Regions from separate parts of the Pseudomonas sp. NPDC090755 genome, predicted to be linked through region 3. Evidence: riboswitches for the same ligand, from Rfam matches in the RefSeq annotation. Region 3 holds a riboswitch; each other region holds the start of a gene.
The links. A riboswitch is a leader RNA that binds a small molecule or an ion and turns the genes downstream of it on or off. The one in region 3 is predicted to bind cobalamin.

Region 1 (7,598 bases), on a different contig from region 3:
GCTTCGCTCTACTTTCCCTGCTGGCACTGCTCGGTGCCTGCTCAAGCCATGCCCCGAACCCGCCCAAAGTGGTCGAGCCTGTGGTCATGGCGCCTCAGGTTTACTTTTCCCCGGTTGCCGATGATGTCCTGTTTCGGGCTCTGGGACTGGTGGGTACGCCCTATCGCTGGGGTGGCAACACACCGGATTCGGGGTTCGATTGCAGTGGCCTGATCGGTTACGTCTACCGTGACGCAGCGGGCATTTCCTTGCCGCGCTCGACCCGGGAAATGATCGGCATCCGCGCACCGAACATCGAGCGCAATGACCTGCAATCGGGTGATCTGGTGTTCTTTGCCACCAATGGCGGGTCCCAGGTCAGCCATGCCGGGATCTATGTCGGGGAAGGGCGTTTCGTCCACGCGCCGGCCACCGGTGGTACCGTTCGTCTGGATTACCTGGCCAACAGCTACTGGCAGAAAGCCTATCTGAATGCCAAGCGGGTCCTGCCGCCTGCACTGGCGCGTGTTCCCTGAGCCACCTCATCGGTAAGGCTTCGCCTTGCATCGCAGGCTTCGCCGGCTCCCACAGGCAGGTGTAGCCCTGTAGGCGCTGGCGAAGCCTGCGATTGGGGACTTCAGGCCTGCTTGAGCAGCAGGGCGACCCCGGGGTGATACTGCCCGGCTTCGTTGTGCAGCTTGCGGTAGGCGTACGGAAAGTACCAGGCAATGGCGCAGGCGGTGTGTTTCTGCAGGTCGTCGACCAGGTCCTGGAGTTCTTCGGGGCTGGCGTGCTGTCCGGCTTTCCAGGGGCTGGCGAACAGTGCGGCGACTTTCAGCTGGCTTGGCGCTGCGACCAGCCGTGCGGCCTGTGCGGTTTCGGCCAGGGCATTGGCCAGGTCCAGCCTGGCAATCCGTGGCCAGCGCTGGCTGGCCTGCAGGTAGACGGCTTCTTCGCGGCTGGCGATGTACAGGTCGCAGCGACCGTCGCGGTCGCCATCATCACGCTGTTTCTTGCTCTGGTGCTGCGCCAGGGTGACCAGCTCGGCTTGCCAGGCCGCTGCCGACAGCAGGCCGAGGTTGGCCTGGGCGCCGTGCCAGTAGGCGGCTTCGCCATCGCCCAGGACCTGGTTGAAGCGATCGATGCACTCGACCCAGCGTTCCAGCACCGGACGCAGGAATTCCAGACGCGTGTTGTTGATGATCAGGCCTTGCATGCTGCTCTCTCCTTTATCATTGTGATCGAGTACAGCCGGGTTGTGGCTATTTGATATCACTGATGTCAGGGTGACACAAGATGATCAGGTCGCTATTGATCCAGGCCGGTAGGGTGCCTTTCATTGACGCTCCCGGTGCAACCCTCTAACCTTCGCGACTTGTTTCAGGTGCTCTGTGGGCTGTGGCCTGACAGGGTGAAACAGGGAAGCCGGTGGGCGCGCAAAGGCGCGCGAATCCGGCGCTGCCCCCGCAACGGTAGGTGAGTCAAGGCCGCGCATGGCCACTGGGTGTCGACACCCGGGAAGGCGCGCGACCCCGGGTGTCCTTGTCCCCGCTCACAAGCCCGGAGACCGGCCTGTTACAGTCAACGGCATCACGGAGGGTGATGCGCGGTTTCTTCGGCCTCGTGCCGCGGCCCTGCGCGCTTCTCCGTCTGCCTAATCCATTCATCTGTCGCCCATCCTTGGCCACGAAACCTGTACAGCCTCGTGCTGCTACGCTCGTCGTGGATCGGTCGACAGTGGTTTGCGGAGAGCTTCGATGACTGAATCCACCGAGCGTGACGAACGCCACCTGGCCCGTATGCAGCGCAAGAAGGCGGTAATCGACGAGCGTATCGCCAACGCCCCCAACGAATGCGGTCTGCTGCTGGTGCTCAGCGGTAATGGCAAGGGCAAGAGCAGTTCGGCTTTCGGCATGCTGGCCCGGGCCATGGGCCACGGCATGCAGTGCGGCGTGGTGCAGTTCATCAAGGGTCGCAACAGCACCGGTGAAGAGCTGTTCTTCCGCCGTTTTCCCGAGCAGGTGCGTTATCACGTGATGGGCGAGGGCTTCACCTGGGAAACCCAGGACCGCCAGCGCGACATCGCCGCTGCCGAAGCCGCCTGGGCCGTGTCCCGGCAAATGCTGCAGGACCCGGACATCGCCTTCGTGGTGCTCGATGAGCTGAACATCGCCCTCAAGCATGGTTACCTCGACCTAGACCAGGTGCTCAGTGACCTGCAGGCCCGCCCGCCCATGCAGCATGTGATCGTCACCGGCCGCGGTGCCAAGGACGAGATGATCGAATTGGCTGACACGGTCACCGAGATGGGCATGATCAAGCACGCCTTCCAGGCCGGTATCCGTGCCCAGAAGGGCGTCGAGCTATGAGTCAGACCCGGCACTGCCCGGCGGTCCTGATCGCCGCGCCGGCATCGGGGCAGGGCAAGACCACGGTGACCGCCGCCCTGGCGCGCCTGCACCGCAACCAGGGGCGCAAGGTACGGGTGTTCAAGTGTGGCCCGGACTTTCTCGACCCGATGATTCTCGAGCGGGCCAGCGGTGCACCGGTTTACCAGCTGGACCTGTGGATGGTCGGTGAGCAGGAGAGCCGGCGCCTGTTGTGGGAAGCGGCGGGCGAGGCCGACCTGATCCTGATCGAAGGGGTCATGGGCCTGTTCGACGGCACGCCGTCGAGCGCCGACCTGGCGCGTCACTTCGGCGTGCCGGTGCTGGCGGTGATCGATGGCACGGCCATGGCCCAGACCTTCGGCGCCCTGGCACTGGGCCTTGCGCGCTACCAGCCCGACCTGCCGTTTGCCGGGGTGCTGGCCAACCGCGTCGGCACCCTGCGTCATGCCCAGTTGCTCGAAGGCAGCCTGACCGAGGGCCTGCGCTGGTATGGCGGCCTGTCGCGGGAAACCGGCATCGAACTGCCGAGCCGCCACCTGGGCCTGGTCCAGGCCAGTGAACTCAATGACCTGGACCTGCGCCTGGACGCGGCTGCCGACGCCCTGGGCGCCAGCTGTGAATCGTCATTGCCGCCACCGGTGGCGTTCGCGGCGCCGAGTGAGCTGAACACAGCGCCCCTGCTCGACGGCGTGACCATCGCCGTGGCCCGGGATGAAGCCTTTGCCTTCACCTATGGCGCCAACCTCGACTTGCTGCGGGCCATGGGCGCCGAGCTGGTGTTCTTCTCGCCGTTGCATGACACCTGCCTGCCCGTGGCGGACAGCCTGTACCTGCCGGGCGGCTACCCGGAGTTGCACCACCGGGCGCTGGCCGCCAATGCACCGATGCTGAGCGCCATTCGCGCCCACCACCAGGCGGGCAAGCCCTTGCTCGCCGAATGTGGCGGCATGCTCTACCTGCTCGATGCCCTGACCGATGTGGCCGGTGAGCGCGCCGAGCTGCTGGGCCTGCTGCAGGGCGAAGCGGTGATGCAAAAGCGCCTGGCCGCCCTGGCCCTGCAGGCGGTGGAGCTGCCCGAAGGCAACCTGCGCGGGCACACCTATCACCACTCCCTGACCAGTACCGCGCTGGAGCCGATTGCCCGTGGCCAGAGCCCCAATGGCGGCCGTGGTGCCGAGGCGATCTATCGCTGCGGGCGGCTGACGGCGTCCTACGTGCATTTCTATTTCGCCTCCAATCCCCGGGCGTCGGCGGCGCTGTTGGCACCATGAGCGACCAGGCCTTCACCGAAGCCGAACGCGCTGCGGTGTACCGCGCGATCGGCGAGCGCCGCGACATGCGCCATTTCATCCAGGGTGACGTGGCGCCCGAACTGCTCGCGCGTCTGCTGCAAGCTGCGCATCAGGCCCCCAGTGTCGGCCTGATGCAGCCCTGGCGTTTCATCCGGATCACCGACCGCAACCTGCGCCAGCGCATCCAGGGTCTGGTGGAGCAAGAGCGGGTGCGCACTGCCGAGGCACTGGGTGAGCGTTCCGACGAATTCATGCAGCTCAAGGTGGAAGGCATCAACGACTGCGCCGAACTGCTGGTGGCGGCATTGATGGATGACCGCGAGAAACACATTTTCGGTCGCCGGACCTTGCCGGAAATGGACCTGGCATCGCTGTCGTGTGCCATCCAGAACCTCTGGCTGGCGGCCCGCGCCGAAGGGCTGGGCATGGGCTGGGTGTCGCTGTTCGAGCCGGTGGCGCTGGCAGCGCTGCTGGGCATGCCGGCAGGTGCCAAGCCGCTGGCGATTCTTTGCCTGGGACCGGTCCAGGCGTTCTACCCGGCACCGATGCTGGCCCTCGAAGGCTGGACCACGGTGCGGCCCTTGAGCGACATGTTGTTTGAAAACCAGTGGGGAGAGTCTTGATGAGTGTGGCGTTGCTGAGTGTTGCCGGCGTGGCGCTGGATGCGCTGTGGGGAGAGCCCCAGCGTCGGCATCCACTGGTGGCGTTCGGTCGGTTGGCCGGGCGTCTGGAGCAGCGCTTCAATGCCGGGGGGCGTGGCTGGCGCAGCCATGGCGTCACCGCCTGGTTCCTGGCGGTGATCCCCCTGACGCTGCTGATCACGCTGCTGTCCTGGTTGCCCTATATCGGCTGGCTGGTGGACGTGTTGGCGCTGTACTGCGCCCTGGGCCTGCGCAGCTTGGGCGAACATGTGATCCCGGTGGCCAGCGCCTTGCGCAGCGGTGACCTGGAGCAAGCGCGTCAGCGCGTCAGCTACCTGGTCAGTCGCGAAACCCGCGAACTGGACGAAACCGCCGTGGCCCGGGCCGCTACCGAGTCGGTATTGGAAAACGGCAGTGATGCGGTGTTCGCCGCCTTGTTCTGGTTCATTGTCGCCGGCGCGCCGGGCGTGGTGCTCTATCGCCTGAGCAACACCCTGGACGCCATGTGGGGCTACCGCAACGAGCGCTTCGAGCGTTTCGGCTGGGCGGCGGCGCGCATCGACGATGTGCTCAACTATATTCCGGCACGGCTGGTGGCCCTGACCTACGCCGTGCTCGGCAAGACCCGCCTGGCCCTGAGTTGCTGGCGGCGCCAGGCGCCCTTGTGGGACAGCCCCAATGCCGGCCCGGTAATGGCGGCAGGGGCGGGGGCGCTCGGCGTGGAGCTGGGTGGTCCTGCTGTCTATCACGGCGAACTGCATGAGCGCACGCGCCTGGGCGAAGGCCCGGTGGCCGACGCCGACGCCATCGAACGTGGCTGGCGCCTGGTCTGCAAGGGTGTCTGGTTGTGGCTGCTGCTGTTGTGCCTGGGAGCGGAACTCTATGCTTGAACACGGCGGGCGCCTGCAACGCGCCATACAGCACTACGGCATCCCCCGGGAAGATTGGCTGGACCTGTCCAGCGGTATCGCGCCCTGGTCCTTTGCCATTCCCGAGATCCCGTTGCGTGCCTGGGCGCGCCTGCCGGAAACCGATGACGGCCTGGAGCAGGCGGCGACCGCTTATTACGGCGTCAATCCACTGCTGCCGGTCGCCGGCTCCCAGGCGGCGATCCAGGCCTTGCCGCAGTTGCGTGCCCGCAGCAGGGTCGGGGTGTTGTCGCCGTGCTATGCCGAGCATGCCGAGGGTTGGCGGCGCGCCGGTCATGAACTGATCGAGCTGCGGGAAGAGCAGGTCGAGCAGGTGCTCGACAGCCTCGATGTACTGGTGGTGGTCAACCCGAACAATCCCACTGGCCGTCTGCTGCCAGCCGAACAGCTGCTCACCTGGCATGCCCGCCTGGTGAGTCGAGGCGGTTGGTTGTTGGTCGATGAAGCCTTCATGGACAACACCCCGTCGCACAGCATTGCCACCCACGCCGATCGCCCCGGCCTGATCGTGCTGCGCTCGTTCGGCAAGTTCTTCGGCCTTGCCGGTGTGCGCCTGGGCTTTGTCCTGGCCGAGCGCGCCTTGTTGCTGCAACTCGCCGAGTTGCTGGGACCCTGGACCGTCAGCGGGCCGACCCGCATCCTTGGCCAGGCCTGCCTGCTCGACACTGCTGCGCACCAGCAGCAGGTCATTCGCTGCGCCGAGGCCAGCCAGCGTCTGGCGAGCGTGCTCTGTGATGCCGGCTTTGTCCCCACCGGTGGCTGTGACCTGTTCCAGTACGTGGTGACCGATCAGGCCATACAGCTGCATGAATTCATGGCCCGGCGCGGCATTCTCCTGCGCCTGTTCACGGCGCCTGCCAGCCTGCGTTTCGGCCTGCCGGCCAGCGACCGGGATTTCCAGCGCCTGGCGCAGGCCTTCAACGATTATCGCAAGGAACACCCATGAGTACCTTGATGGTGCAGGGCACCACCTCCGATGCCGGCAAGAGCACCCTGGTTACCGCACTGTGCCGCTGGTTGTTGCGCCAGGGCGTGGCGGTGGTGCCATTCAAGCCGCAGAACATGGCGCTCAACAGCGCGGTGACCGCCGACGGTGGCGAGATCGGCCGGGCCCAGGCGGTCCAGGCCCAGGCGGCCAGGCTTGCGCCCCACACCGACATGAACCCGGTGCTGCTCAAGCCCAACAGCGACACCGGCGCCCAGGTGATCGTCCACGGCCGCGCGGTCACCAGCATGAACGCGGTGGCCTATCACGACTACAAGGCCATCGCCATGCAGGCGGTGCTGGCCTCCCACCAGCGCTTGAGCGCTGCCTACCCGGTGGTGATGGTCGAAGGGGCCGGCTCGCCGGCCGAGATCAACCTGCGCGCTGGCGATATCGCCAACATGGGCTTTGCCGAGGCGGTGGACTGCCCGGTGATCCTTATCGCCGACATCAACCGCGGCGGTGTTTTCGCGCACCTGGTGGGCACCCTGGAATTGCTCTCGCCCAGTGAACAGGCGCGGGTCAAAGGCTTTGTCATCAACCGCTTCCGCGGCGATATCGCCTTGCTGCAGCCGGGCCTGGACTGGCTCGAAGCGCGAACCGGCAAGCCGGTGCTGGGCGTGCTGCCCTATGTGATGGACCTGCACCTTGAGGCCGAGGATGGCATCGACCAGCGCCAGGGCGACAAGGCGGCGCGCGCGCTCAAGGTGATCGTGCCGGTGCTGCCACGGATCAGCAACCACACCGATTTCGACCCGCTGCGCCTGCACCCGCAGGTGGACCTGCAATTCATCGGTCCCGGCGATGCCATTCCGCCAGCCGACCTGATCATCCTGCCCGGCTCCAAGAGCGTGCGCGGCGACCTGGCGCAACTGCGTGCCCGCGGCTGGGACCAGGCGATCACGCGTCACCTGCGCTATGGCGGCAAGCTGCTGGGCATCTGTGGCGGCCTGCAGATGCTCGGCCAACAGCTGGACGACCCGCTGGGACTGGAAGGGGCGGCGGGCAGCAGTGACGGCCTGGGCCTGCTCGATTTCGTCACGGTGCTGGAAGCCGAAAAGCAGCTGCGCAACGTCAGTGGCACCCTGGAACTGGAACAGGCGCCGATCAGCGGCTATGAAATTCATGCCGGGGTCACCTGTGGCCCGGCGCTCGAGCGGCCGGCGGTGCGCTTGGCGGACGGTCGCTGTGATGGCGCCATCAGCGCCGACGGGCAGATCCTGGCCACCTACCTGCACGGCCTGTTCGAAAGCCCGCAGTCCTGCGCTGCGTTGTTGCGCTGGGCCGGTCTTGCGGACGTCGAGCTGATCGATTACCAGGCCCTGCGCGAACGCGATATCGAGCGCCTGGCCGATCTGGTCGAGCAGCACCTGGACACCACG
Region 2 (7,598 bases), on a different contig from region 3:
GCCCGTCCAGCTCCGGGAGGACGATATGCATGGCCAGGTCACGGGCACCCAGGCCCTGCTCGCTGGCCTGCCAGCCAGGTTCGTTGTCCTGGGCGCAGATGGCCTGCAGCACCGGAATGTCCCGGCGAAACGGTCGCAGGTGGGGCTGTTCCGGGCTCGACTGGGCAAAGCCTGTGGTGTTGATGATCAGCGCGGCGTCGACCTGCTCCAGCCAGTCTTCGACCTGGGCCAGGCAGCCGGCCTCCTTGAGGCTGGCCACGGCAATCGGCAAGGGGTTGAGCCCGGCCTGTTGCAGGCGCTGGCAAAAGGTATCGACAAAGGCGGTGTTGGCCGCCTGCAGGTGCGAGCGGTAGAACAGGATGGGCACCACCGGCTGTTCGACCTGCCACTGGCCGAACCAGTCCTGCAGTTCGGCAGCGGCCTTGTTGGGGTGATAAACCGCCGTGCGTGGCAATTGCTGCGGTTCAGCCCAGGGGTAGTCGCGCCCGAGCCAGAGGCTGGCCAGGCAGTTGAACAGGTTCAGGGCGTTGGCCTTGCCACCCTGGCGCAAAAAGTGCCAGAGCCGTTCGGCCTGCTCGGCCGGTACGTTGCCAAGGCCAGTCAGCTCCGGGTCCGGGTGGTCGTCGCCAGGGACCAGGATCAGCTTCACGCCACGGTTGGCCAGCTCCAGTAGTTGCTCGACACCGTAGCGCCAGTAGCCCACCCCGCCATGCAGCGACACCAGGATGACCTTGGCATGGCGCAGCACCTCGTCGACATAAAGGTCGACCGAGGCGTGGTTCTGCACCTGCATAGGGTTGGCCAGGCGCAGGCTGGGATAATCCTCGGGCAACTGCCGGGCGGTTTCGGCCAGCAGTGCCAGGTGCGAGTCACCGCTGCAGAGAATCACCAGCTCGGCCGGGGTCTGGCCGAGGTCGGCAATGCTGTCGTCCGGTACGAAACCACCGGGCTGGGTCCGCAGCAGGTGCATGGATCAGGCGCCCAGGGCGGCGCGCAGGCTCGCTTCCAGCTGTGCAGCATCCAGTTCCTGGCCGATCAGCACCAGGCGCGTGGTACGCGGCTCTTCGCTGCGCCAGGCGCGATCGAAATGCTTGTCGAAACGGGTACCCACGCCCTGGATCAGCAGGCGCATCGGCTTACCGGGCACGGCGGCGAAGCCCTTGACCCGCAGGATGCCGTGCCGCACCACCAACTGGGTCAGGGCGTCGAGCAGCAGGCTCTCATCGGCCTCGGGCAGCTCGATGGAAATCGAGTCGAAGGCGTCATGGTCATGATCGTCATGGTCGTCGCCGTCATGGTGTGAATCATGATGGGTGCGGCGGCCATCGATGTGCACTTCGGACTCGGCGCCCAGGCCCAGCAGCACGTCCAGTGGCAGGCGGCCATTGCTGGCTTCGATCACCTTGACCGCCGGCGGCAGTTCTTCCTGCACCTCGGCGCGGACCTTGGCCAGGTCGGCGGCGGCGATCAGGTCGGCCTTGTTCAACACCACCAGGTCGGCGCTGGCCAGCTGGTCGGCGAACAGCTCGTGCAGGGGCGACTCGTGGTCCAGGTTCGGATCGAGCTTGCGCTGGGCATCGACCTGGTCCGGGTAGGCGGCGAAGGTGCCGGCGGCCACCGCCGGGCTGTCGACCACGGTGATCACCGCGTCGACGGTGCAGGCATTGCGGATTTCCGGCCACTGGAAGGCCTGGACCAGGGGCTTGGGCAGGGCCAGGCCGCTGGTTTCGATGAGGATGTGATCCAGGTCGCCACGGCGGGCCACCAGCTCGCGCATCACCGGGAAGAACTCTTCCTGCACGGTGCAGCACAGGCAGCCGTTGGCCAGTTCATAAACCCGGCCGCTGGCCTCTTCCTCGGTGCAGCCGATGCTGCACTGCTTGAGGATCTCGCCATCGATGCCCAGCTCACCGAACTCGTTGACGATCACCGCGATGCGCCGCCCCTGGGCGTTGTCGAGCATGTGCCGCAGCAGCGTGGTCTTGCCCGAGCCGAGGAAGCCGGTAACGATGGTGACGGGGAGTTTGGCCAGTGTTTTCATGTCGATGCCCTTGGCAGGATGGCGGGCATGCGCGACGAGAGCCGCAGGTACGTTTACCTGGGCGCGTTCGCCACCGGATCACCCCGCCCGGTTTAATGTCGGAAACTGTTCGAGGCAGGTCTCCTGGCTTGCACTGCACCGGCCGATGGGCCGGTCGAACGACGCCTTCCCGCAGCGATGCAGTGGCTGTGTCGAACGCTTCAATGCTTACAGTTGCGGGGGCAGCCGCGGCTTTTACCGCGTTCCCGTCTTAGCTTCGGCCGCTGCCGAAGAACCTCGAAGCGGCTAGGCTACGCAGTGCCCGGTGAGCGGTCAACTGCTGTCACGATTGACGCCCGGTCGCCCCCGTGATTTGCTAATGCCATTCGTTTGGGTGCCCTTGACTGGGTGAAACGGGAAACCGGTGCGTCAGTGCCTGTCGATCGACAGGCCCGACAAGTCCGGTGCTGCCCCCGCAACGGTAAGCGAGAAAAGCGTCAGAACCACTGTGCCCGTAGTCCGGCATGGGAAGGTGACGCCTGTGGCCCGGCTATCAGCCTGCCCTCGCCAGCCCGGAGACCGGCCCAATTCCGATTCTGACAAACCCGCGGTGGGCGGGCGCTGTTGATCCCCTGGACGGTCCTCGTGCAGGGGATTGTTGCGCTTGCCTGTTGCCCGACAACACCCAGAGGAAAGCGCCATGCGTACCAGTACCGCCAGTCATTCCGCCGTTACCCCGTCCAGCCTCAGCCAGCGCCTGCGGGTTGCCGTCGGTGCCTCGCTGCTGGGCCTGTGCCTGGTGTATTTCGCCGGCTTCTCGCATATCGAAGCGGTCCACAATGCCGCCCACGACACCCGTCACAGCGCCGCCTTCCCTTGCCACTGAGTAGCCATCGATGATCAAGCGTATCGCTCGCACCGCAGGCTTTGCCGGCCTGCTGGCCGCCCTGCTGCTGACCCTGCTGCAGAGTTTCTGGGTCGCGCCGCTGATTCTTCAGGCAGAAACCTATGAAAGCGCCGCACCGGCCGTCGAAGCCCACGAGCACGCGCCCGGGGTTGCCGCCGACCATCACCACGACAGCGAAGCCTGGGCACCGGAAGATGGCTGGCAGCGCGTGCTGTCGACCACCGGTGGCAACCTGGTGGTGGCGGTCGGTTTTGCCCTGATCCTGGCCGCGCTCTACACCCTGCGTGCGCCAAAGACCGTGCTCAGCGGCGCGCTCTGGGGCCTGGGCGGCTTTGCCGTATTCTGCCTGGCGCCGACCCTGGGCCTGCCGCCCGAACTGCCGGGCACCGCCGCAGCCGACCTGGCCCAGCGCCAGACCTGGTGGGTAGGTACCGCTGCCGCCACCGCCGTGGGACTGGCCCTGATCGCGTTTGCCCGCAACTGGCTGTTCAAGGTCGTGGGTGCGGTACTGCTGGTGATTCCCCATGTGATTGGCGCACCGCAACCTGAAGTGCACGAAATGCTTGCTCCAGAAGCACTGGAAGCCGAGTTCAAGGTCGCCTCCCTGCTGACCAACGCCGCGTTCTGGCTGGCCCTGGGCCTGCTCAGCGCCTGGCTGTACCGTCGCTCGGAACAGGCCTGATCACCATGCAGGTGTACGTCGGCCTGGGTTGCCGACGGGGTTGCCCGGCCGACACGCTGGGCAGCCTGCTGGACCAGACCCTCAAGGCCCACGGTTTGCCCCTGGACGCCGTCGCGGGCCTGGCCAGCATCGACCTCAAGCAGGATGAACCCGGGCTGGAGCAACTGGCCCGGCACCTCAAGGTACCGTTGCTGTTCTTCAGCGCTGCACACCTGGCGGCCTTCGAGCAGCGCCTGAGCCATCGCTCAGCGGTCGCCTACCAACACAGCGGTTGCTACGGCGTTGCCGAAAGCGCGGCGCTGGCCCTGGCCGAGCACTTCGCAGGCACGGCGCAGCTGTGCGTCACCCGTACCCTGCTGGCCGACGCCAGCCTGGCATTGGCCAGCGCCCCAGGCGTTGGCGGATAATCCGCGCTTTCTTCCCAAGGACCTCGCATGACCGTCTATTTCATCGGCGCCGGCCCCGGCGATCCCGAGTTGATCACCGTCAAGGGCCAGCGCCTGATCCATCGCTGCCCGGTGATCATCTATGCCGGCTCCCTGGTACCGGCTGCCGTACTCGAAGGGCACAGCGCCCGGACCGTCATCAACAGCGCCGAACTGCACCTGGCGCAGATCATCGAGGCCATCAAGGAGGCTCACGACCAGGGCCTGGACGTGGCCCGGGTGCACAGCGGCGACCCGAGCCTGTACGGCGCCATCGGCGAGCAGATCCGCTATTTGCGTGAGCTGGGCATTCCCTACGAGATCGTCCCCGGCGTTACTGCGGTGGCCGCCAGCGCCGCCCTGCTCGGCTGCGAGCTGACCCTGCCGGACATCGCCCAGACCGTGATTCTCACCCGCTATGGCGACAAGTCACCGATGCCCGCGGGTGAGCAACTGGCGGACCTGGCCCGCCATGGCAGCACCCTGGCCATTCACCTGGGCGTCAAGCACCTGCACAGGATTGTCGAGGAGCTGCGTCCGCACTATGGCGGCGACTGCCCGATCGCCGTGGTGCACCGCGCCACCTGGCCGGACCAGGACTGGGTGCTCGGCACCCTGGACGGGATTGTCCGGCAGGTGGAGGCCAAGGGCTTCCGGCGCACGGCGCTGATTCTGGTCGGACGGGTGCTGGCCAGTGACAGTTTTTCAGAGTCGGCGCTGTACCGCGCCAGTCATGCCCACCTGTATCGTCCTTGAAGGTATTGTCGCGGGATCGGCCTGGTAGCACACTGCCGGTTCCGCCCACCTTCAGAGGACCTGATCATGCTCGAACTGCGCCCCAACTGTGAATGCTGTGGTCGCGACCTGCCTGGCGACAGCCAGGAGGCGCTGATCTGTTCGTTCGAATGCACCTTCTGCGTCGATTGCAACGAGCGCCAGCTCAAAGGCCAGTGCCCCAACTGCGGGGGTGAGTTGGTCAGGCGACCGGCGCGGGCGGCGGCCAAGCTGGTGAAGTATCCGGCATCGACCAAGCGTATCGTTAAAGAACAGGGTTGCGTGTAGGAGCGGGCTTGCCCCGCGATGCGATGCAATGGACACATCGCAATCGCGGGGCAAGCCCGCTCCTACAGGGGCCCCTGCGCCAACGATCATGGCACCTGATACTGGCTCAGGTACTTGTCCAGCACCGCCTTGTCGCCACTGCCATCGCCGGCCACCTGCCACAGGCGCCGCTCGATGCCCTGGGCCAGGAGGTGCCCCACCGCCGACTCGATGGCCGACAGCACGCACAATTGCGCCGGTTCGTTGGTGGTGTAGCCCACCTCGGCTTCCAGCAGTTTCTTGAACTCGATGAACTTGAACACCCCGGCACTGCGGCCAACCGAGTAGATGGTCTTGCTGGTCATGACGTTGGCCAGCACCTGGCCGCTGCGCACATCCACCGCCCGCAGGTTGACCGTCACCTGGTCGACCCGGTACTCGCGGGAGATGTCGATACCCAGGTAGCGCGCGCCCTCCCCGCCGCTGCGCACGTTGGTGTCGTAGGCGATGATGCCGCCTTCGAGCATCAGGTTGGCCGCCTGCAACGGTGGCAACTCACCCTGGATGTTCACCGGGGTATCGGGCTTTTTCTGCGAAGCGCGGATAATCTTGCGCTCGGTCAGCAGGTTCTGCAGCCCCTCACGCTCCAGCACCATGAACCAGCCGCTGGCCTGCAGGGCATCCATCAGCATGCTCGCCGCGCCCTGGGTGACGCTAGTGGAAAAGGAACTGGCCGGGGTCGGCTTGTATTGCCCGGTCTGGTCGCGAAAGCCATAGACCACGGCCATCAGCCGGCCTTTGGGCCGTGGCATGTTGATCAGGTCATAGTAAGTCGAGGCCCGTGGTGTCAGGGTCGGAATATCCGCGTCCTGTTCGGCTGGCATCGGTTCGCGCAGGCTGCAACCTTGCAGCGCGGCCAACATCAATACTGCGGTCAGAAATCGTTTCATGGCTGTCGCTCCCCATTGCCCCACCCGTCAAGGGTTCAGGCCGTTGACCGAAATTTCCGAAATTTCGCCGGTTGCCCGGTCGGTGACCTGAATGCTCAACGCCCCGGAATCGTCGATGACATTGATGATGAAAGCGTCGGTCTGCAGGCTGCCGGTGTTGCCGTTGTTGATGGTGTCCATCAGTTGCGACAGCAGACGCGACTCAAGCTGGTTGGTAAAACGCTCCAGGGCCGAGGTGCCGGCGAAGGCCGAGGCCCTGTCCTTGATTGCCGGATCGTCGTGGTCGTTCTGGGCCTGGGCGTTGTTGAGCAGCCAGGTGCCGTTGAGCGGGTTGCCGCCGAAGGCCGGGTTGACCGGGGTGTAGACCAGCTCGGTGGCTTGGGCCTGGCTGCCCAGGGCCGCCAGCAAGACCAGGGAGGCCAGGCGGCAGGTGTTTTTGTTGTTCATAGCTCATCCCTCTCAAGATCAGTGGTGTCCTGCAGCATCATCTGCAGCTTGCGCTGGATGATCTGCGCCTTGACCAGGTCAGCCGCTTCATAGGCGGCATCCTTCAGTTCTGTGGTGTTGGGTGGCAGGAACCGCCGGTAGACCACACGTTGCTCGTACTCGACCGTCACCAGGCTGCCCCAGCGTGCGTCCGGCCGCTCCCGTACCACCAGGTTGAAATCCAGGCGGCTGGTGGCACGCAGCCGCTCGGCGAAGCTGTAATAGAAGTCGTGGCCGATGTGCGAGATGGTGTTGTCGACGATAAACCCCATCATCTCGTCCTCGGCGCCGCCGCGGGCGGTGCCTGCCAGCAGCACCAGGGCCAAGGCGCAGGCGGTAAGGCGGCGGTTCATGGTCCGTCTCCCTGGGCAATGCCCTTGCGGGCGCCGGCGGCGGTGTCGGCGAAGGCTTTCTCGGCAACGAACTGCCAGTCGGCGTAATGACTCAGGCCTTCGAAGTCGGACCACTGGGCGGCGAAGCCGGTCTGCTTGAGCGGCATCTCTTGAGAGCGGCTGTAGATCCCGGTGATGCGCCCGTCGATCGAACGCACCAGGCCCCAGTCGTCGCTGCCGGTGATCGGGTCGGCGTAGAGACGGCGCAGGTGGCGCTTGATGCCGGGGTAGCGTGGATCTTCCAGCAGTTCGTCCAGGGTCTGTGGGTACTGGGCCAGGCCCGGCGAGTTGCGGTAGTAGCTGCGCAGCGCCTGGGCGTACTGGCCGCCGACCCACAGCAGATCGCGTTCGCGGTCACGCAGGGAGGCGGTCGACCACAAGGTCACGGTCGAGCCCAGGGCGATGCCGGTGACAGCAATCAGCAACAGCACCCCCAGGTAGGTGAAGCCCGCCTCGGCGGCGCTACCACTCGGCATAAAGGCTGCCATCACGCGCCCTCCCGGTTGAGCCGCTCTTGATGTCGGCCACGGAACCGGCCACCCCTTCCGGGGGTGCCACCACCTGCCACAGGTCGCGGCGCTCGGTGATCGGGTCCATGGGGGCGCTGCGCAGGTAGCGTTGTTCGACCAGTTGCTCCAGCGATTCGGGGTAACGGCCGGTGTCTCCATAATAATGGTCCAGGGCCTCGCGCATGA
Region 3 (7,598 bases):
CCATCAGTTGCACGGTGAAGGTGTCGGGTGTACCGGTCAGGTCATGCAGGCCGCGGGTCAGGGTCGAGGCGGTGAGGGCCAGGGAAACGGTCAGGGCGCCCATCATGGTCAGCAGGAAGATCAAGTCGACCGTACGGCCAACCGGGCCGGTGGCCTTGAAGCCGGTGACCGCTTCGACGATCGAAGCCAGGTTCAGGCCGCTCTTCTTGCGGACATGGAAGTGGTAGGCCATGGCCAGCGAAGCCAGGGCATAGATCGACCAGGCGCTGACGCCCCAGTGGAAGAACGAGTAGCCGACGCTGTACTCGAGCGCCTTGGGGGTGGCGGCGGCGATGTTCAGGCCCGGGGTCTGGTAGTAGTAGGCCCATTCCATCACGCCCCAGTAGAGGGTCGAGGAACCCATGCCGGCGCAGATGAACATGAACACCCAGGTGGCGGTGGCGTATTCGGGTTTGCCACTGCCCAGGCGGATGTTGCCGTATTTGCTCAATGCCAGGTACAGCACGGCCAGGGAGCTGCCGAACACCAGCACCTGGACGCTGGTGCCGAAGGTACGGGTGGACAGTTCGAACAACTGGTTGGCCGCGTTTTCGGCCTGGGCCGGGAACACTGCAAGGCCGATCACGGTGAGCAGCACGGCTATCAGGCTCACGGTGATCAGGAACACATCAATCTTTTTATTCTTGTGCGACATCATCGTCTCCTGGACGTTGGCGTACTTATCTATACCCGGCAGGCAAACCGGGGTGTTGCGGTACTGCTCCTTCCTTGGCTGTTAACTTTTAGTTAACGTGAATCTTTGGGTTAACAGATTTTGCATACAATCCAACCCGCTCGCAAGAGGGACGGGGCCGATTTGTCAGACAATTCTGATAATCGGCCCCGTGGCATCAACCTTCGATCAGGGCGGTGATCGCCTGGCCGACTTGCTGGGTGGACTGCTGGCCACCCATGTCGCGGGTGGTCTGCCCTGCGGCGATGACTTGCTCGATGGCCTTGAGGATGTCGTCGTGGGCGGCGCGGTAGCGTGGGTCGGCGCCGTCGTCGCCGAGGAAGTCGAGCATCAGCGCGCCGGACCAGATCATGGCGATCGGGTTGGCGATGTTCTTGCCGTAGATGTCCGGGGCCGAGCCGTGGACCGGTTCGAACAGCGACGGGAACTTGCGCTCCGGGTTGAGGTTGGCCGACGGCGCGATGCCGATGGTGCCGGCGCAGGCAGGGCCCAGGTCCGAGAGGATGTCGCCGAACAGGTTGGAGGCCACCACCACGTCGAAGCGGTCCGGCTGCAGCACGAAGCGGGCGCAGAGGATATCAATGTGCTGCTTGTCCCAGCTGATTTCCGGATAATTGGCAGCCATGGCGGCGGTGCGCTCGTCCCAGTAGGGCATGCTCACGGCCATGCCGTTGGACTTGGTCGCCGAGGTCACGTGCTTGCGCTCACGGGTCTGGGCCACGTCGAAGGCGTACTTGAGGATGCGGTCGACACCACGACGGGTGAATACCGACTCCTGCAGGACGAACTCGTTATCGGTGCCTTCGAACATGCGCCCGCCCAGGGACGAGTATTCGCCTTCGGTGTTCTCGCGGATCACCACGAAGTCGATGTCGCCCGGCTCGCGGCCGGCCAGCGGGCATGGCACGCCGGGGAACAGGCGTACCGGGCGGATGTTCACGTACTGGTCGAAGTCGCGGCGGAACTTGAGCAGCGAGCCCCACAGGGAGATGTGGTCCGGGACCTTGTCCGGCCAGCCGACCGCGCCGAAATACAGGGCGTCGAAGTCCTTGAGCTGCTCGAACCAGTCGTCGGGCATCATCTTGCCGTGGGCCAGGTAGTAGTCGCAGCTGGCCCACTCGAAGAATTCGAAGCTGATGTCCAGGCCATGTTTGCGCGCGGCGGCCTCGACCACGCGGATACCTTCGGGAAGCACTTCGTTGCCGATACCGTCTCCGGGGATGGCGGCGATTCTGAAAGTCTTGCTCATGGGGGCGCACTCGTTGTCTAGGGAACAGGTGCGGACCATGCTATAAGGGCTTGATTCAGAGATAATCTCGCCATTCATAGATTCTTAGTGCACGAACCGTGAATAATCTACCGAGCCTCGACGACCTCAATATCTTTATCCAGGTGGCCAAGCGCGCCAGCTTCGCTGCCGTGGCCGACGAGCTGGGCATGTCGGCGGCCTTTATCAGCAAGCGCATCCGCGTGCTCGAAGAAACCCTCGACGTGCGCCTGCTGCACCGCACCACCCGACGGGTGACGGTGAGCGAGGAGGGCGAGCGGGTCTATCAGTGGGCCCAGCAGATCTTCGATGCGGTGCAGCGCATGGGCGACGACATCAGCGCCCAGCACCGCGAGCCGGCCGGGCAGCTGCGCATCGCCAGCAGCCTGGGGCTGGGGCGGCGCTTCGTTGCCCCGGCGCTGTCGGAGCTGGCCGAGCGGTATCCGCGCCTGGATATTCGCCTGGACGTGCATGACCGGCTGGTGGACCTGATCGAGGAAGGGGTCGACCTCGATATCCGCGTGGGCAACATCATCGCCTCGAACCTGATCGCCAAGCCGCTGGCCCGCAACCGCCGGGTGCTGTGCGCCGCGCCGGCCTACCTGGCCCGGCGCGGCACGCCCAAGGTACTGGCGGACCTGGCCAGCCATGATTGCCTGGTGATCAAGGAGCGCGACCACCCCTTCGGCGTCTGGCAACTGGAAGGCCCGGCGGGGGAGGAAAGCGTGCGGGTCACCGGCAGCCTGTCGAGCAACCACGGCGAAGTGGCGCACCAGTGGTGCCTGGATGGGCGCGGGATCTTGCTGCGCTCGTGGTGGGATGTGCACGACAGCCTGGCAGACGGGCGCCTGGTCCAGGTGCTGGGCGACTATCACCAGCCGGCGGATATCTGGGCGGTGTACACCTCGCCGCTGGCGAGTTCGGCCAAGGTGCGGGTGGCGGTGGAGTTTTTCCGGCAGTACTTTGCCGAACGGTACAGTCTGCCGGATCTGGGCTGACCTCATCGCTGGCGATGCCAGCTCCCACAGAAACGCCGCCATCCTGTGGGAGCCGGCATCGCCGGCGATGACTGCAACGCAGCCCTCAATCACTTCAGAAGCTGTAATCCAGCGTCGCAAGATACGACCGCGGCTCGCCCATGATCCACTGCTCGCCACTGTGCGCCGTCGCTGCATATCGGCGATCCAGCAGGTTGTTCAACTGCAACCCCAACCGCACATCAGGTAGCACCTGCCAGCCCAGGTTGGCGTCGACCACGGTAAAGCCCGGCACTGTCTGGGTATTGGCCGTGTCGGCATAACGCTCATCGACATAACGCAGGCCCATGCCGGCCTCCAGGCCATGGCCCAGGCCCTTGTTCACCCACAGGTTGGCGGTGCGCCGTGGCACGTTGCTCGGCCGGTTGCCGGCGCGGGAGACCGACTCACCACCCACCGTCTGCTCGAAGTCGTCGTATCTGGCACGCACCACCGAGGCGTTGGCCGAGACCTGCCACTGGTTGGCCAGGGCCAGTTCCAGGGTCGCTTCCAGGCCGTCGGAGGTCTGTTGCCCGGCCTGCTCCTTCTGGTGGGTGACGGGGTTGTCGACCAGCAGTTTCTTCTTGACGATGTGATAGGCCGCCAGGGTCCATTCGCCACGACCCTCCCAGAACAGCTGCTTGAGGCCGAACTCGGTCTGCTTCGCTTCGGTCAGGTCGAAATTCTGCTGGGCGGGGCTGAGGGTGATCAGGTCGCTGACGCCGTCTTCGCTGGTGGAATACTGGCCGTACAACGACAGCTCGTCGGTGACCGCGAACACCAGCCCGGCGCGCCAGTTGCCGCCGCCGAGGCTGCGGTCGGTGCGGGAGTCATTGATCAGGTCGGTGCGGTCGATGTGGTTCTGATCGCGGCGGATGCCGGTCACCAGTGACCAGCGCTGCGACAGCTGTGTGCGGTTCTCGGCGAACAGGGCGAAGGTACGGGTGGTGCTGTGGGTTTGCGGGCGGGTCGGGTCCTGGCTGTGGAAGTCGCCAGGCGCCGGGTTCCACGGGTCGACGAAGTCGCCACCGATGTCGGTGTAGGGCGAGTTGCTGTCGATGCCAAAGCGGATGCGGTTGTACTCGGCACCCACCACGGTCTTGCTGGCAAGGCCGAACAGCGAGTGGTCGAAGGTGAAGCTCTGGCGGTCGCCGAGCTGTTCCTGGTGGTGCTTGATCTCAAGATAGCTGCCGCGTTCGAGCAGGCCCTGCCCAGGGTCCCAGGTGTAATCCTCGGCATTGCGCCAGTGGCGGCGGCTCTTGATGTAGTAGAGCTGGTTGCTGGCGCTGAGCGAATCGCTCAGGGTCCAGTCGCTGGTCAGGCGCGTCCACTCGTCGTGGTAGCGCTGCACGTCGTTGCGCACGTTGTAGTTCTTCTTGCGCACGCTGTCGCGGTAATGGCCGTCGATCAAGGGCGTGCCGAAGTAGTTCATCGGCTCGGCATCGCCGCGTTCGTGGGCCAGGGTGAAGCTCAACGTGTCGCTGGCATCGAAGCGCAGGGCGGCGCTCATGGCCAGGTTCTGCGAGTCGCCGCGGTCAACCCAGCCGTTGCCTTGCTGGCGGTCGAGGGTCAGCCGGTAGCTCAGTCGCTCGCTCAGCGAACCGCCGCTGTCCAGGCCCAGTTGCTGGCGATCGTAGCTGCCGTAGCCCAGGCGCAGGTGGTTGCTGATCTCGCCGGCGAAGGGCTTTTTCGGGATCACGTTGACCACCGCACCGGTGGCGCCTTCGCCGTAGAGCACCGAGGCCGGTCCCCGGATGATGTCGATGCGCTCGACCATCCACGGGTCCACCGGGAAGGTCTGGGTGCCGGCGCCGGTGTACATCCGCGAGCCGTCGAACAGGGTCATCACCGAGTCGTGTCCGGTAAAGCCGCGTGCCGACAGGGCGGTGTTGCCGTTGCCCGGCGTGGCGATCGAGGTAATGCCCGGCGAGCGGCTGACGGCGTCCTGCACGGTGAGGTTGTTGCGGCCTTCGATGACCTCGGCGCTGAGGCTGCTGGTACTGGCCGGGGTGTCCAGGGCGCTGAGGTTCAGGCGCGAGCCGGCCGGCAGGGGCGTGGCCAGGTTGATCGGCGAGGTGTCGCTGCTGCTGGTGATGGCCGTCGAGGGCAGGGCCAGGGGCGTCGGCTCGCTGTCTTGGGCGAAGGTCGGCAGGGACAATGCAAGGCAAGGCGCCAGGGCATTGGCTGCCAGGGTGTGAAGCTTGGAGTTACGGGACATGTCGTTCCACATTGAACAGGAAGAAATGAATCCCGGAGGGAACAACGCATGGAGGAATCGCGCGCGCACAGGCGAGCGCAAACCGGCCTGCGCCCGCCCACCGCGGGGTTGCCAAACGAAGCTTCAGGCCGGTCTCCGGGCTTGCGAGGGTCGTGAAGGCCTTCACCTTCCCATGCCGCGGCACAGTGGTGTTTCGAAGGCTTCGCTCGCTTACCGTTGCGGGGGCAGCGCCGGACTGATCACTTGATGTGACGCACCGGCTTCCCGTTTCACCCTGCGCACGGCGGCGCAGGACACCTGAAACTGGCGCGCATCTGACCACCGAATGTCTTTGCAGTCAACGACTTGGGAGAATGTTGCGGCGCAGGCCCAGGGGTCAGAAAAGCGCCTGGGTCAGTACCTGCGGGCCTTCGCCGATCCGATCCTGGATGATGTGTTGCACGCCATCGAGCTCCCTAATTGCCGCAAGGACCTCGGGATAATGCTCGGGCGTGCAGAGCACATGGGCGTTCGGGCCGGCATCGAAGGTCGTACAGGCATCGAGGCCGTCACGTCGAAGTTGTTGAACCCGGTAGAACACCGAGAGGGTTGCCGGTTGCCAATAGAACAGCGGCGGGACGGATGACATGGCGATCAGGTGAAGCTCGATGGCCTCGCACTCGACAATGTCGGCAACACGCGCAAAATCACGGGCCAGGATGGCGTGCTGGAGGTTTCTGAAGCGTTCCACCAGCAGTTGCTGGCGCCTCTGGTAGAAAGGGCTGCTCACGGCGCGCTGATGACCGATCCTCGAGCTGGTTGTTTTCGCTGAGCCGTCGACTACCGCAATGATGTCGTGCAGTGGCCAATGAGCGGCGGATGCCAGTTGCCGGGCCGCGCTCTGTGGATCGTCGGCATCACCGGGCCATGTGACGAAACCGCCGAGTACCGATCGGGCCGCGGATCCTGAGCCGGAAAGGCGCGCCAGCCCGCTGAGCCGGTCGGTTGACGGTAGCTGACCGGACAGCGAGGCAAACGCCAATGCCAACGCAGAGAACCCCGAAGCGGAGGAGGCGATCCCCGCGCTGGTTGGAAAGGTGTTGGTGGTCGCGATACGCAGCGGTTGCCAGAAATCACTGCACTGTCGAAGTCGTCGCACATGCTGCTCGATGCCCAGGCGCATGATTGGGTCAGCGGGTTCGAGTATGCCGTCTGCACCGCACCAGTAGATTTCGTCAGGGCTCGAATCGCCCAGGGTTTCCAGGGTGCAGAGGCTGACACAGCGGCTCAGGGTCATCGACAGCGACCTGTTGGCGGGCAGTGTGCGTTTGGCGTCGCTCATGCCCCAATACTTGATCAAGGCAATGTTGCTGGGAGAGGACACACTGATCTTGCTCATGGTCGTTGCACACAGAGGCCCTCGACCGCGAGGGGGGCCTCGATTGCGCTCAGGCCCTTGAGCAGCGGGGCGGCAGTGAGGGGGGCGAGCACCAGCAGCAGGCCTGCGCTCGATCCTGAAAGCGCACCGGCACCGGAGATCTTCGCCGCGCCACCGGTTTTTTCGATTTCCCTGATCAACGCCTGAACGGGGCCAGGCACGACGCCGAGGGCTTCAAGGGCACGTTGATAGTCACGAATGAGTGCACACAAACGAGCGCGATCAACGCGCGGAGCCTGCAGCAGCGCCATGAACGCCAGGGTGGTCTGGCGCATCGATTGAAGCAGGGGGTTGTGTTCGTCCTGCAGGGTTTTGCTCACGGCAGTCACTACAGCCCCGGTACTTTCGTTGGCGGTACCGGTGTTATAGAGCCGCAGCTCGTTCAACACGGCACCCGCGTCGCGAAGGGGACAGAGCTGCAAGTCATCGCCTGCTGCGGGCATGAAGCTCGCTACGCCGCCGTGGACAATGGTCCGATGGTCGACGCCGGATGGCAGGCCATGCTGGCGTTGCTCGATCTGGCGGGCCAGATGCTGCACCTGCGCGACTTCGGCTTGGCGTGTGAAGTGACTGATGATCGCTGCCGGTATGGAGACCGCCAAGGCGGCCGAGCTGCCCATGCCCGCGCCGATGGGAATCTGCGAGCGCACGCCGATCTTCATGCCCTGGTTGAATCCGTGCCCCAGGTGCAGCAGGGTTTCACCGACTGCGCATTTGACCAGATGGTCACCTGCCTGACCTCTCAAGGCGCGAAACGTATGCGCGTCAGGGCGGCACCGATAGGCCTGCCAGGCCTGGCGTGCCTGCAGGGCGTAATCCAGCACCGATTGGCGTGAATAGCACCGATGTATGCCCAGGTCCGGCAAGTACAGCTCGATCAACTGCGCCGTTTTCGGTTGTACCCCTACCTTGCAATAAAGGCCGAGCGTGGCAACGACAGCAGGGCT

Region 1: linked by a shared signal. The riboswitch ahead of cobO (cob(I)yrinic acid a,c-diamide adenosyltransferase) and the one ahead of ACIQUS_RS20980 (TonB-dependent receptor) in region 3 are both predicted to bind cobalamin.
Region 2: linked by a shared signal. The riboswitch ahead of ACIQUS_RS12395 (CbtB-domain containing protein) and the one ahead of ACIQUS_RS20980 (TonB-dependent receptor) in region 3 are both predicted to bind cobalamin.

What each region holds. Positions count from the first base shown of each region.
Region 1 covers NZ_JBIVXC010000019.1:61,881-69,478, forward strand. Annotated here, with positions in the region: gene ACIQUS_RS22670 (C40 family peptidase) at 1-515, shown strand, start outside; gene ACIQUS_RS22675 (hypothetical protein) at 617-1,195, opposite strand; cobalamin riboswitch at 1,345-1,570, shown strand; gene cobO (cob(I)yrinic acid a,c-diamide adenosyltransferase) at 1,737-2,348, shown strand; gene ACIQUS_RS22685 (cobyrinate a,c-diamide synthase) at 2,345-3,640, shown strand; gene bluB (5,6-dimethylbenzimidazole synthase) at 3,637-4,284, shown strand; gene cbiB (adenosylcobinamide-phosphate synthase CbiB) at 4,284-5,192, shown strand; gene cobD (threonine-phosphate decarboxylase CobD) at 5,185-6,177, shown strand; gene ACIQUS_RS22705 (cobyric acid synthase) at 6,174-7,598, shown strand, end outside.
Region 2 covers NZ_JBIVXC010000006.1:244,661-252,258, reverse strand. Annotated here, with positions in the region: gene cobN (cobaltochelatase subunit CobN) at 1-970, opposite strand, end outside; gene cobW (cobalamin biosynthesis protein CobW) at 974-2,041, opposite strand; cobalamin riboswitch at 2,137-2,335, opposite strand; cobalamin riboswitch at 2,396-2,623, shown strand; gene ACIQUS_RS12395 (CbtB-domain containing protein) at 2,721-2,906, shown strand; gene ACIQUS_RS12390 (CbtA family protein) at 2,917-3,609, shown strand; gene ACIQUS_RS12385 (cobalamin biosynthesis protein) at 3,615-4,016, shown strand; gene cobM (precorrin-4 C(11)-methyltransferase) at 4,044-4,790, shown strand; gene ACIQUS_RS12375 (DUF1272 domain-containing protein) at 4,857-5,096, shown strand; gene ACIQUS_RS12370 (CsgG/HfaB family protein) at 5,183-6,025, opposite strand; gene ACIQUS_RS12365 (curli assembly protein CsgF) at 6,053-6,472, opposite strand; gene csgE (curli production assembly/transport protein CsgE) at 6,469-6,864, opposite strand; gene ACIQUS_RS12355 (type II secretion system protein) at 6,861-7,391, opposite strand; gene ACIQUS_RS12350 (type II secretion system protein) at 7,366-7,598, opposite strand, start outside.
Region 3 covers NZ_JBIVXC010000016.1:103,066-110,663, forward strand. Annotated here, with positions in the region: gene ACIQUS_RS20965 (BCCT family transporter) at 1-694, opposite strand, end outside; gene ACIQUS_RS20970 (tartrate dehydrogenase) at 891-1,982, opposite strand; gene ACIQUS_RS20975 (LysR substrate-binding domain-containing protein) at 2,081-2,998, shown strand; gene ACIQUS_RS20980 (TonB-dependent receptor) at 3,093-5,234, opposite strand; cobalamin riboswitch at 5,343-5,550, opposite strand; gene mvaD (diphosphomevalonate decarboxylase) at 5,611-6,612, opposite strand; gene ACIQUS_RS20990 (mevalonate kinase) at 6,609-7,517, opposite strand.